Regions from separate parts of the Proteus sp. MB838 genome, predicted to be linked through region 2. Evidence: predicted binding sites of a transcription regulator. Region 2 holds the regulator's gene; the other holds the start of a gene.
What was found. Region 2 encodes LexA, which represses DNA repair genes until DNA is damaged. Its sites were predicted from a motif close to TNCTGTATGTACATACAGNA; they were not measured.

Region 1: ACYUCW_RS10940 (metal-dependent hydrolase) is a predicted target of LexA. The motif match lies at 3,749-3,768, and genes of this name have one in related genera.

The regions. Positions count from the first base shown of each region.
Region 1 covers NZ_BAABMO010000022.1:23,421-30,562, forward strand. Annotated here, with positions in the region: gene htpX (protease HtpX) at 1-213, shown strand, start outside; gene ACYUCW_RS10930 (hypothetical protein) at 316-1,239, opposite strand; gene ACYUCW_RS10935 (L-cystine transporter) at 1,515-2,906, opposite strand; gene ACYUCW_RS10940 (metal-dependent hydrolase) at 3,148-3,714, opposite strand; gene hxpB (hexitol phosphatase HxpB) at 3,972-4,640, opposite strand; gene ACYUCW_RS10950 (YniB family protein) at 4,841-5,380, shown strand; gene ACYUCW_RS10955 (fructosamine kinase family protein) at 5,474-6,346, opposite strand; gene ACYUCW_RS10960 (metal ABC transporter permease) at 6,497-7,142, opposite strand, start outside.
Region 2 covers NZ_BAABMO010000059.1:1,467-8,608, reverse strand. Annotated here, with positions in the region: gene plsB (glycerol-3-phosphate 1-O-acyltransferase PlsB) at 1-430, opposite strand, end outside; gene ACYUCW_RS16870 (diacylglycerol kinase) at 561-932, shown strand; gene lexA (transcriptional repressor LexA) at 1,060-1,671, shown strand; gene zur (zinc uptake transcriptional repressor Zur) at 1,864-2,394, opposite strand; gene ssb1 (single-stranded DNA-binding protein SSB1) at 2,736-3,260, opposite strand; gene uvrA (excinuclease ABC subunit UvrA) at 3,513-6,347, shown strand; gene ACYUCW_RS16845 (SLC5/6 family protein) at 7,000-7,142, shown strand, end outside.

The DNA of each region.
Region 1 (7,142 bases), on a different contig from region 2:
CATGCGGATGCAGGCTCTGCAAAACTGGTTGGCCGTGAGAAGATGATAGCGGCATTACAACGCTTAAAAACCAGCTATGAGCCACAAGAAGAAAGCAGTATGATGGCTTTCTGTATTAATGGCCGTAATAAGTCATTTAGTGAGTTATTTTTATCACACCCGCCATTAGATAAGCGTATTGAAGCACTACGTAGTGGCGAATATCTCAAATAAAAGAAACTATTAGCGATAAATAATTTTTAATTATCAGTTTACAAATGCCAGAGACAGAAATGTTTCTGGCATTTTTTATGTATAAAAATAATCAGTTAGAGATTAAATTTTATGCTCCATTGGCATCAAGGTGCCCGTTACCGCCCGATAAAGAAATACCATTCCTAAAGAGCCAAACGAAACGAACAATGAAGCAATCGGCAGTAAAGGCAATGCATCTCTAGGAAAAACGTATGCTAATAGTGGGAAAGCATAAACAGCAGGCACTCTCATCTTAAATATAGACAATAGTCCCCACATTAATGGCATACTCAGTAATGCGACAACAACCCAATGATTTATTATCAGGTATAAGGTAACGCCAATAGTTGCAGATAATGTGAGCACTATTGATTGTTTGATAACCATACGCCAAGAATACATTTTCATATGCAGTGATTCATAAATAACAACAGCAACGGGGGGCAAAACTGCCAAATGTGGATAATTAGCTAAAGAAGCAACAATAATACTTAAGCCAATAATTACTGCATATATTGCCATTAAATTAGGTTTAATTTGCGCTTCACGATTAGAATTAGTTTTTAATTTAGCAAATATCACAACAGCCATTAAAATAAACGTTGTGATAACAATCGAAAAAATAAAAGAAAACTCTGTCGCATTTGTTACGATAGGTAAAAAGCCAGTTGCTAATGCGGGTGCCAAGCTATATTTGAATATACTAAAAAATAGCAGCATACCCATAAGTACTAAAACAAGTTTAGCAATAAAGGGTAAAGTTAATAAATTAATACCAAAACCTAGCAGTGCGGTAACGGTTGGCCATAAAAATACCTTTTCAGGGTGCAACATCCAGTCTTGTTCACGGTAGACCCATAATGCAATAGCCATTGCCGCTATTTCAGGCAATACAATTTCGCGATCATTGCCTAAACTCGCGATAGCTATCATTGCCAGAATAAAAATAAATGCCCCTGAATAAGAATATATCGATTGGCGTCGAGTCAATGTAACATGTTGCATATCAAAGCCCTTAACTATCTTAGAAATCATTAACTATAAAAATGATTAGCTATTACCTTAGGGGAAGGTCAAGGAATAAAGTAGTTAAATATCTTAAGATTAGTGGTTATACCTAATATCAAATCATAAATATGTTCATTTAGTTGATGATTAAGTTATAGCTGGTATTACTTAATTTTAATAGAGCTTATAAACAAAAAGGATAGCTAGGCTATCCTTTTTAGATTGCTGACAAAGTCCTCACTTTTTGCTGAGGACTTTGATTTGTTAATCATTTATTTAACATTAAGTTCAGCTTCTTCTTCCTGATTAAAGATCTCTTTATCTGTTTGGCGCATCATTTGGCTAGTAATAGTACCTGCGGTCATAGAGCCACTGACATTTAATGCAGTACGACCCATATCGATAAGAGGCTCCACAGAAATCAGTAGGGCAACCAGTGTTACAGGTAATCCCATTGCTGGTAAAACGATCAGGGCTGCAAAGGTTGCACCACCACCGACACCCGCAACACCTGCTGAGCTAATGGTTACGATACCTACCAAAGTGGCAATCCAAAGAGGATCGAAAGGATTAATACCGACTGTTGGTGCCACCATAACGGCTAACATAGCAGGATAAATACCGGCACAACCATTCTGACCAATTGTCGCACCAAAAGACGATGAGAAACTGGCAATCGATTCAGGAACACCAATGCGACGAGTTTGTGTTTCGATATTTAATGGAATACTGGCTGCACTCGAACGACTTGTAAATGCAAATGCTAATAATGGTCCTGCTTTTTTGAAGAATTTAATTGGGCTTAAGCCAGTAAATCCAACTAATAAACCATGAACGACAAACATTAAGCCCAGCGCAACATAAGAGGCAACAACGAAGCTACCGAGTTGAATAATGTCATGCAGATTGGAGCTTGCCACAACTTTAGTCATCAGTGCCATTACACCGTAAGGTGTTAATGCCATAACGATACGGACTAACTTCATGATCCACGCTTGTAAGCTATCAATCGCTGCTAATACTTTTTCACCGCGAGGTTTATCTTCTTTAAGCAGTTTTATTGCAGCCATTCCTAGGAATACCGCAAAGATAACTACACTAATAATCGAGGTTGAGCTTGCACCAGTTAAATCGGCAAATGGATTTTTAGGAATAAAAGATAAAATTAATTGAGGTACAGTTAAGTCAGACACTTTACCTATATAATTATGTTGAATAGCGGCTAAACGCTGCGCTTCCTGTTCCCCTTGAACAAGACCTTCAGCTGTTAAACCAAAGATATTGGCTATAACAATACCGATAAGAGCAGCAATTGCCGTTGTAAATAGAAGTGTACCAATGGTTAGTGCACTAATTTTTCCCAATGATGATGCTTGGTGTAAACGTGATACTGCACTTAAAATAGAAGCAAATACCAATGGCATAATGATCATTTGTAATAGTTGTACATAACCGTTACCAACGATGTTAAACCAAAGGATAGATTCTTTAATAATAGGATCGTGTGCGTCATAGAATGCATGTAACGCCAGCCCAAACACCACCCCAAAGACCAAACCGACAAGAACTTTCTTTGACAGGCTCCACTGACGTTGGCTTAATTTAGCCAAGATGAGTAATAGCACAACAAAGACGAGTACGTTAATAATTAACGGAAAATTCATCTTAACTCTCCAACGAGATTTTTATATATAAATTTGGCGATTGTATGCGATATGAGTTCTTAGGTAATAAGAAAGGATATAACAGCATCAACTCGCTATATGGTAACAGTATTGTTAATAACTTTTTATAATCAATTATTCTTTTATATAGTCGTTTAGTTATAAAAACAAGGAAGATTGGTATAAAAAAGACTAATTAACTATAAATAGATAGAGGAAAGTAGAGAACTGTCAAGGAGAGTTAAAAAGGTGTACGTTTATCGTGGTACATTTGTAACCAGTGATTTATTTGTGTGGGAAGAGAAAAAGTTAGGTGTGGGGGCAGAAATAGTGCACCAACTAAGATGATGACAGAAATAAATCGTTCTCCTTTTTTGCTATTTTTTTTCGCTAAAATCGGTAAGGCAAAACGCATTTTTAGTGGCCATAAAAAAGGTACACCTGATGGTGTTAGCATATCTGCCAGTAGGTGACTTAAGTAACCTAGCAAAAGGGCGTGAAAAAAATCAGCCGAAATCGTGATATAAGGCGCAACTTGTGTTTCCCATAAAATGGCTAAACCACAAAAGGCGAGTAGGCTATGTGTGAAGCCACGATGACCACAGAGTTTTGATAGCGGTAATGAGATTATCCGAAAGAGGCGTCCTAATATAGAGCCTGGATGATCTAAATCTGGTAGTAGTGAACCTAATAAGACAGCAGGGATCATGTGAAACCAATCACCTTGAGCAAGAACGGGGGTTATTTCTAATTTCTGTGCTAAGACGAGTGTTGCAACAGAAAAAAGTAAATGTCCTTCGGCTGTCATTCCTTATCTATGCCTATACGCGGTTTTTACCGCTTGCTGTTCATTTATACAGTGCTTAAGTATAAAAGGTTTTTACAGCAACTAACAGACATAAAAGATAAAAATTGCCTTAATTATTAAGCAATAACAGAAATATTTTATTCGGATGTGTTAAAAATAACCAAATTTTAGATAAGGGATGAGAATTAATATAGAAAAAGGATATCGACAATAAATGATACCCTTTTATAAATTTTTATAGGCTATAACTAAAGTCGTTAGCCTAATAATTGAGATTTGGTTAATTCGTTGAGAGAGGCAATTTTAACATCGGCTAATCCCCAACATTTGTCATTAAACTGCTCCGCTGCAGGCACAACAATTGAGCGCATTCTTGCAGCTTTGCAAGCAATCATACCATTGCGTGAGTCCTCTAAAGAGACACAATTAATGGGTGCGACATTAAGTGCCTTAGCAGCATTGAGATAGACTTCTGGGTGAGGTTTACTGTGCGCTAAATCAGCTGCAGAGACAACAGCAGAGAAGTAATGACGAATATTAAATAACTCAAGTACACGCTCTAGCATAAAATGCGGTGATGCTGAGGCTAAGGCTATCTTTAAACCTAATGATTGACATAAAGATAGGGCATGTTCAACACCAGGGAGCAACGGTTTTTTATCTTCAATAAGTTGTACAACGCGAGCAATCATTCTCTCTTTAGCTTCTTGTTGTGTTACGCCTTGCCAAGGTGATACTTGATACCAAAGTTCGATAACTTGATCTATTCTTAAGCCGACGGTGTCGGGCATGCTGTCAGCAAGTGATAAATCGACACCTAATTGTGCAAAGACCTCATGTTCTGCTTGTGCCCAAAACGGCTCTGAGTCGATTAGCAAACCATCCATATCAAAAATAGCGGCTTCAATGGGCAATTTAAAAGACATGTTTACTCTCCATAATAAGGTCTATGTTGATGAAAAATGATTGTAGCAAGAGTTGATTGGAAAATCTTTTTTAATCAGTTTCTTATTTCTTTTAAAAAATAAATAGAGAAAATGATAGCTATTAAATTATTGACATATTAGCCGTTAATTAGATTAGGATATTTAGGTGCATATTGCCGAATTCTATGAGTGAGGACAAAATGAGTTATCAACATGCAGGAATATATGCCATTGTAAAACGTGTTATTGGTTGGCTTATTTTTATTCCTGCCTTTATTTCAACGACAGTTTCGTTGATTGAGTTAGCTGCGATCCCAAGAGCAAATGGCGAGGGTGTTAATGCTGTAATTAATGATTTTTTTCGAGTATTAGCAGAAATGGTAAAATTTAACACCCCGTGGCTAGACTTTTTTTGGCGTCATTCTCCAGTACCCAACACTCAAATAGGTTTTAGCCAACAGAATATTATCTTCTTTGTGATCTTCTTTTTAATGTTTATTGGCTTAGCACTGAGTGCATCAGGGTTAAGAATGTATCGCCAAGTGAAATATTTAAAAGAAAATATTCAAGATCAACTAATTATTGAACGAGCACTAAAAAGTGGTATTACAGCGCAAGAGCTAGAGCAGAATATAAAATTGCCAAGACATACACTATTTACTCAAGTCATGGTGCTGTATATTTCACCTATTATTGTGATCGCAATTGGTTATTTTCTGCTGAAATTTTTAGGCTGGTAGTTATCTATCACATTGACTTAATTAAAATAAACCTCGCTGGGTAACATTTTGCGAGGTTTATTTTTATCTATGGGTAAATAAAATCAGATTGTTTTAGTGTGTGCCGAGCAAATCATCAATGATTTTTCTGGCTGCTAGGTAATCTTTTTCTTCACCGAATAAATGACAGCGATTAAGGAAATAGTAGAGTTGGTAGATAGGCTGGCGTGATAGGAATTTTTCAGATAAAGGCCAGATGCTTTGGTAACCATCAAAAATATTGGCCGGCACAGAAGAGCATAGCGGTAACATGGCAATATCACATTCGCGATCACCCCAATAACAAGCAGGATCGAACATCGTTCCTTCAGATTGACCTATAGCAGCACAATTTTTAGGCCATAAGTTGCCATGTAATAGCGAGGGTTGTGGATGATGATCGGCTAAACGGTGATTAATGATTTGAATGATTTCTTCTATATCACCGAAAACCATCCCTTTCTCTGAAGCGAGTTGCAACTGGATACCGATACGCTTTTCCGAATAGAAGTAATTCCAGCGCTTCTCCCAACCATTTGCTTGAGGAGTGGTATCTATATGGGTATCGAAATCAAAACCATAACGGGGTTGTTCTTCCCATTGATGCAATTTAGCTAACTGTTGACCAAAACAATACGCGCTGTGAGGTGTAAAAGGTTGCACAGGCAGAAATTCTAACAGTAAGAAGCTAGTATCTTTACTATTGCCAATGCCTAATACGCGAGGAATACGGATCGTTTGGCTTTTTGCCAACATTTCAAGCTGTTCTGCTTCATTTTTAAAGGTGGGCAAAAATTCCCGTAGGTTAGATTTTACAAAGACAGGGATCTCACCATAGTGAATTTTCCAAGTGTGGTGTATATCACCGCTTGAAAGGTGGTGTTTTTCGCTGATCTTTGCTGAAAATCCTAAATTTGATTCAAGCAAACGACCAATATTCTGCCACATAGATTACACCTCGCAAAGTTGTTTACTTAGTAGACCCAAATAGTAACGAGCGATGTTTATACTATGACAATAACACTTTAATTAAATCAATACAGTATAAAACTAAAAAACGGGATGATTATCCCGTTTTTATAGTAATAAAGATTTTCATTAGGCATTGGCGGGTTTAGTTTGCCGTTTTATTTTTGCCAATTTAATCTGATTACAGAGTAATGCAATAATAAAGAACACCGCTTGCGTGAGTACAATAGAAGGGCCTGTGGCACCGTCAATATGAAAACTGATAAATGTACCAATAACACTCGATATAACAGAAAAAAGGATAGCGAGTGTGATCATTCGAGAGAAGCTTCGCGTTAATAGATAAGCGGTGATCCCCGGAGAAATCAGCATGGCGACCACTAAAATAATCCCAACGGCTTGCATCGAGGCGACAATCGTTAACGCCAAAATAGAGAGTAAGCCATAATGTAATAAAGCGACCGGGAGACCGACAATTCTTGCTTGATTAGGATCGAAACAATACAACATAAAGTCTTTTTGTTTAACCAGCATAATAGTAATAGTAATTAAACAAATAGCACTAATCTGTATAAGCACATCTGGGGTGATACCTAAGATATTACCAAATAATATATGCATTAAATGTTGGTCAGTATCTACACTAGCGAAGATCACCAAACCAACAGCAAACATACCAGAAAAGACAATTCCCATTACCGTATCTTCTTTTATTCGGCTATGCTCTTTTAAATAACCTGTTGCAAATGAGCAAAATAGGCCCGAAAGAAAAGCC
Region 2 (7,142 bases):
GGACACCATTATGACCTTCTCGACCCGGTGAGCGACCGAACATCACTGAAGCAGGTAACATTTCAATATCAAGATGCGGATTGTTACGATGAGCATCAAGATAAGCATGGAATGTTTTCACTGAATCTTTACGCGGATCGGGAGAGTAGTAACGGAATACTCTAGGACCATCGTCAATAAAGACGTAGGCTGGCAGTTTGGTTCCGTTAATTTCTATGGGTTGCAGAGGATCTGGCAAGCCAAGAGATAAACATTGCTGACGTAATGTCAGTAAGTCTGCTTTAGAGTGATAAGGCAGAACATAAAGGAAAGATCGCGACGTATCTAAGCCTAACTCAGTGATAGGATCAGTCGGAACTCGTTTACTTTTTACCAACAATTTCAGTGGTAAATTCAATGTGTTATAATATAGTTTACGCCAAGCTGACATAAATAGTTGTAGCCTCTTATTAGCAATACTTCGAAAGCATAACAGAAAGTCTTTCGTAGATCTGTGGTGCTGTGACAATATTAATAGAGAAAAGTGGCAAAATAATCGTTTGTTTTCGATAGAGTTTATTATGGCTAATCAAAATAAAGGTCTTACCCGAATCATTAAAGCTGGTGGCTATTCATATCAGGGCTTACGCGCCGCTTGGATCAATGAAGCCGCTTTTAGACAAGAAGCTATTGTGACCTTAATAGCAATTATCCTTGCATTTTTTATCGATGTCAGTGTTCTAGAGCGCATTTTATTGATTGGTTCAGTCGTCCTTGTCGTCATTTTAGAACTGGTCAATAGTGCTATAGAAGCTGTCGTCGATCGCATTGGTACAGAACGTCATGAATTATCAGGACGAGCAAAGGATATGGGATCAGCTGCCGTTCTCGTCGCTATTATATTGGGATTATTTACTTGGGGAACCATTCTTTGGCATCATTTTTTTGCATAAAGTAAAAAAAATCGACAATTGTCGAAAAATAATGCAAAGATGCGTGTTTTATATGCATTTGTAGTTCCCAATCGGCATATACCTGTATATACTCACAGTCTGACTGTATAAACAAACAGGGGGCGGAATGAAAGCATTAACTGCAAGGCAGCAGCAGGTTTACGATTTGGTTCGTGATCACATTTCGCAAACGGGTATGCCACCAACACGGGCGGAAATCGCTTCCCAACTTGGTTTTCGCTCACCTAATGCGGCAGAAGAGCATTTAAAAGCACTTGCTCGCAAAGGCGTGATAGAAATTGTCTCTGGTGCATCTAGAGGTATCCGTTTGCTACTTGAAGAAGAGCCTGAAGGCTTACCATTAATTGGACGAGTTGCAGCCGGTGAACCACTTTTAGCGCAAGAGCATATCGAAAGCCATTATCAAGTTGATCCTATGCTTTTTAAACCGAGCGCAGATTTTTTACTGCGTGTTAATGGTATGTCGATGAAAGATATCGGTATTATGGATGGCGATCTACTTGCTGTGCATAAAACACAAGATGTCCATAATGGCCAAGTGATTGTCGCACGTATTGAAGATGAAGTAACCGTAAAACGATTTAAGAAAGTCGGTAGTAAGATAGAACTGCACGCAGAAAATCCAGAGTTTTCACCTATTATCGTTGATTTACGTGAGCAGAGCTTTACTGTGGAAGGATTAGCAGTAGGGGTTATCCGTAACGGCGAATGGCTGTAATTTGTATCTAAGTCATTCAATCAATACAAATTATTGTACCAGATGCGCCGAAACCTCGTCCTCCAGTTCATCAGGGCGGGGAGAACGTCAAAAAGATGCAGATGATGTGTAAAAACATAAAATCATCTGCATTTTCTCTTTTTAATTTATACAAAAAAACATATGTTCCGCTGACTTTTATCTTTTATCTGCTTAACGAGGCTTATAGTCACCGGTTTTTTTCTGCTTAAGATTATCATCCATACTATGATCATGGTGACAACCTTCCGGATGTGTACAGGCTTGGGCTTCATGGCACTGAGCGCACAGCCCATGAATTTCAATCACACTATGGCGTAAATGAAAGCCATTATCTTTAGCGAGCGTACTGATCGCCCCTTCAATTTTATGACTACTTTTTTCTGTGACTGATAAGCAACGATCACAAATTAACATCACCGATGTATGCTCAGCATCATCAAAATGATGACAAAGCACATAGCTATTGGTGGATTCTATTTTGTGAATAAAACCTTGTTCAAGTAGAAATTCCAATCCACGATATACGGTAGGTGGTTTAGCTTGAGGCTCTACTTGGCGTAATAAATCTAATAAATCATAAGCGCTGATTGCGGTAGGTTGTTGCATGATCAGACGCAATACTGCCAGACGTTGTGAAGTCAGGCGAACACCTCGTTTCTGGCAGATCTTTTCTGCCTGAGCGAGCAATTTCTCTTCATTCATAGGATAGGATGCTCTCAGACGTGATTAATTGCGATGATCTTACCATATTTTTTTTGAGCAAACCTTTGTGGAAAGTGGGATTTTGAGAAAATAACGCTATAAATTGTCATTATCAGTAAATCAAATCTAACCATGGTGGAAGGGGCTAATATTTATTCACAAGACTTACCTTAACGCCAATGATGAACGAGTAATAGCCAATGGGAAATAGACAAGGTGTGACAATATGATTGGCAAATGCGGGATAAGCATGAAACAAAGAAAAGCCCGTTAATGATATAACAGGCTTTAGCATTTGATGTTATATGACTTAGAAGATAAGGTAAGTTCTTAAGTAACCGTCAGAACGGAATATCGTCATCAAAGTCCATTGGTGGTTCATTACTTGGCGCTGGTGCCGCTGCTGGTTGTTGTGCTGGGCGAGATGGTGCGCCACCACTAAACTGTTGTGATGCTTGTGGTTGCTGAGGTTGACCCCAACCGCCTTGGCCTTGTGAAGGTGCATTATCTTGACCACCACGGCCACCTAACATCTGCATTGTGCCACCGATATTCACCACAACTTCAGTGCTGTAGCGATCTTGACCACTTTGATCTTGCCATTTACGTGTTTGTAATTGACCTTCAATATAAACTTGTGAACCTTTACGCAGATACTCGCCAGCAATTTCTGCTAGTTTGCCGAAAATGACCACACGGTGCCATTCGGTTTTCTCTTTCATTTCACCGGTTTGTTTGTCGCGCCAGCTTTCTGAAGTTGCTAGTGTCAGATTTGCCACTGCACCACCACTTGGCATATAACGGATTTCTGGATCCTGCCCTAAATTACCGATAAGAATAACTTTGTTAACGCCTCTGCTCGCCATGTGAGGTACTCCTGCGAAAGTAAATTTTTTGAAATCATAAGCGATGAAGTTTATCACGTAAGCTAAAATTTGAATATGATGAGTAATGAATTTCTCCATTGAGAACAGGATCGACATTTTGTTGTCTTAATATGGCAAATTTTCATTATCATTCAGTTTCAATATATATACTGTATATCCATTCAGCTAGTTTTGTGTCATAATTATCCGATTCTTTCTTTTTCGGCGACTCACTTAATCCGGGATATATTCATGGATAAAATCGAAGTACGGGGCGCTCGCACCCATAACCTAAAAAATATCAATTTGGTCATTCCCCGCGATAAACTTATTGTTATTACGGGACTTTCTGGCTCAGGTAAATCCTCTTTAGCCTTTGATACGCTTTATGCGGAAGGCCAACGGCGTTACGTTGAATCGCTTTCAGCTTATGCTCGTCAGTTTCTTTCCTTAATGGAAAAGCCTGATGTTGATCATATTGAAGGGTTATCGCCCGCTATTTCGATTGAGCAGAAATCGACATCACATAACCCACGCTCAACGGTCGGCACCATTACCGAGATCCACGATTACCTACGTCTATTATTTGCACGTGTGGGTGAACCGCGCTGTCCTGATCACGATATCCCTTTAGCGGCTCAAACGGTAAGCCAAATGGTGGATAATGTTTTAGCGCAACCTGAAGGTAAACGCTTAATGTTATTGGCGCCAATCGTAAAAGAGCGCAAAGGTGAGCATGTAAAATTACTCAATAATCTTGCTGCACAAGGCTATATTCGTGCTCGTATCGATGGTGAAGTGTGTGATTTATCAGATCCCCCTACCTTGGAGTTACAGAAAAAGCACACCATTGAAGTGGTCATTGATCGCTTTAAAGTTCGTGACGATCTGGCTCAACGTTTAGCAGAATCTTTTGAAACCGCATTAGAGCTTTCTGGCGGTACTGCTGTTATCTCTGATATGGACGATAGCAGTGCTGAAGATATCGTTTTTTCTGCAAACTTTGCCTGTCCTATTTGTGGTTATAGCATGAGTGAACTAGAGCCACGGTTATTCTCTTTTAATAACCCCGCAGGTGCGTGTCCTACTTGTGATGGTTTAGGGGTTCAACAATTTTTCGATCCTGATTTGGTGATCCAGAATCGAGAAATCTCTCTGGCCGGTGGTGCGATTAAAGGGTGGGATCGGCGCAATTTTTACTATTTCCAAATGTTGCGCTCATTAGGCGAGCACTATCATTTTGATGTTGAAGCCCCCTTTGACTCATTACCCGACAAGATCCAGAAAGTGATTTTATCCGGTTCAGGTAAAGAAAATATTGAATTTAAATACACCAATGATCGAGGGGATGTTGTGGTTCGCCATCATCCTTTTGAAGGGGTATTAAATAATATGGAGCGCCGTTATCGTGAAACAGAATCGAGTGCGGTGCGTGAAGAGTTAGCTAAATATATTAGCAATCGTCCTTGCGCCTCTTGTGGTGGTACTCGCTTACGTCGCGAAGCTCGCCATGTGTATGTTGAAAATACCACGTTACCTGAAATTGCGGATTACAGTATTGGTCATGCGATGAGCTTTTTCCAAAATCTAAAACTCAGTGGTCAGCGAGCGAAAATTGCCGAAAAAGTATTAAAAGAGATTGGTGACAGATTAAAATTCTTGGTCAATGTGGGATTAAATTACCTCACTCTTTCTCGTTCAGCGGAGACATTATCAGGCGGCGAAGCGCAGCGTATTCGCCTAGCAAGCCAAATTGGTGCTGGATTAGTTGGGGTAATGTATGTACTTGATGAGCCTTCAATTGGTTTGCATCAACGCGATAACGATCGCCTACTGGAAACGTTGATCCACTTGCGTGATTTAGGTAACACGGTGATCGTCGTTGAGCATGATGAAGACGCTATCCGTGCCGCTGATCATATTATTGATATTGGGCCGGGTGCTGGCGTTCATGGTGGTGAGATAGTCGCTCAGGGTACACTGGAAGATATTGTTAATAATCCCAACTCATTAACCGGTAAATTCTTAAGTGGCGAACGCCGTATTGCTATCCCTGAAAAGCGTGTTCCTGTTGATCGCGAAAAAATGCTCACTATTTTAGGGGCGAAAGGTAATAACCTAAAAAACGTTAATTTAAAAATACCTGTTGGTTTATTTACTTGTATTACTGGTGTATCTGGCTCGGGTAAATCAACCTTAATTAATGATACGTTATTCCCCATTGCTCAACGTCAATTAAATGGCGCCACTAATAGCGTGCCAGCACCTTATTTAGACGTTGAGGGATTAGAGCACTTTGATAAAGTGATTGATATTAACCAAAGTCCTATCGGTCGTACGCCACGTTCCAACCCTGCGACTTATACCGGAGTATTTACCCCGATCCGTGAACTTTTTGCTGGTGTACCAGAATCACGAACTCGCGGTTATACGCCGGGGCGCTTTAGTTTTAATGTGAAGGGGGGGCGTTGCGAAGCTTGCCAAGGCGATGGTGTATTAAAAGTTGAAATGCACTTTTTACCTGATGTGTATGTGCCTTGTGATCAGTGTAAAGGGCAACGTTATAATCGTGAAACCCTTGAGATTAAATATAAAGGGAAAAATATTCACGAAGCGCTAGATATGACAATCGAAGAAGCAAGAGAGTTTTTTGATGCGGTGCCTGCATTAGCGCGTAAGCTACAAACATTGATTGATGTGGGACTCTCTTATATTCGTTTAGGACAATCTGCCACTACGTTATCGGGTGGTGAAGCACAACGGGTTAAATTAGCCAAAGAGTTGTCAAAACGGGGTACAGGCCAAACCCTCTATATTTTGGATGAACCGACCACGGGTTTGCACTTTGCCGATATTGAGTTACTTCTTGATGTGCTCCATCAGTTGCGTGATCAGGGTAATACAATTGTGGTGATTGAGCATAACCTCGATGTGATCAAAACCGCTGACTGGATCGTTGATTTAGGGCCTGAAGGGGGCAGTGGAGGTGGTCAGATCTTGATATCCGGTACGCCAGAGCAAGTTGCTGACTTTGAAGGCTCCCACACGGCAAGGTTTTTGAAACCAATTTTAGAGCGCGGTTATTAATAGCACACGGTTTACGCACTTCTTGTCTAAACGCTACAAATTTTGTTTGTAGCGTTTTTCTTTATAAAAAGGAATTTGATATTTTATTAGAGAAATTAATTCTATTAGATAAAACTATTCTTTTTTCGTCAGTCACGCTGATAGCCGCTTTTTATATAATTAACACTCTTTTTATAAAAAAAAGAATAAATAGTTAATTCTGCTGTTTTATTACATTATTTTAACTAAATACGAGATAACAAAGCTAAATAGAAAGGATTATCATAGTATATCGTGATGCATAGCACAGTTTATTCATGGATTTGTTTCATTTGTTATACTTGACTATTATTGTATAACAATAGTGATATTTTGTTATATTTCAAAGTGTTATGTAAATCAAAAGGTTGCCGTAGGGGGAAGGTTATTATTTACTGTTCCCTTTGAACAGATAATCCTACTTTTCTCCTTGTGAGAGAATTATTTCCCAAAACGTTTTCAGCTATCACGATTTATAACAACTTTTTTCTCCGCAATATTTCCTATCATTTACCCATAATAAAAATACCTGCAAAAAGTAAGGCTATTAGGTCATCGCAAAGTTAGATAGTTCTTTTTACCCCCAAAATTCGTTTTGCTATTAACAATTACAATATAAAAAGTGAGTACTAATATGGAAACGGCTTCCTCAAAAACAGAGACAACAAGCTATCCCGCAACTAGTGCTGGCGCTCGCCGAGCAGGTATGACAGAAGAACAATGGCGTGCAGCAATTAAATTTGACGGCAATGATGTGGGCTGGGTTATCATGAGTAT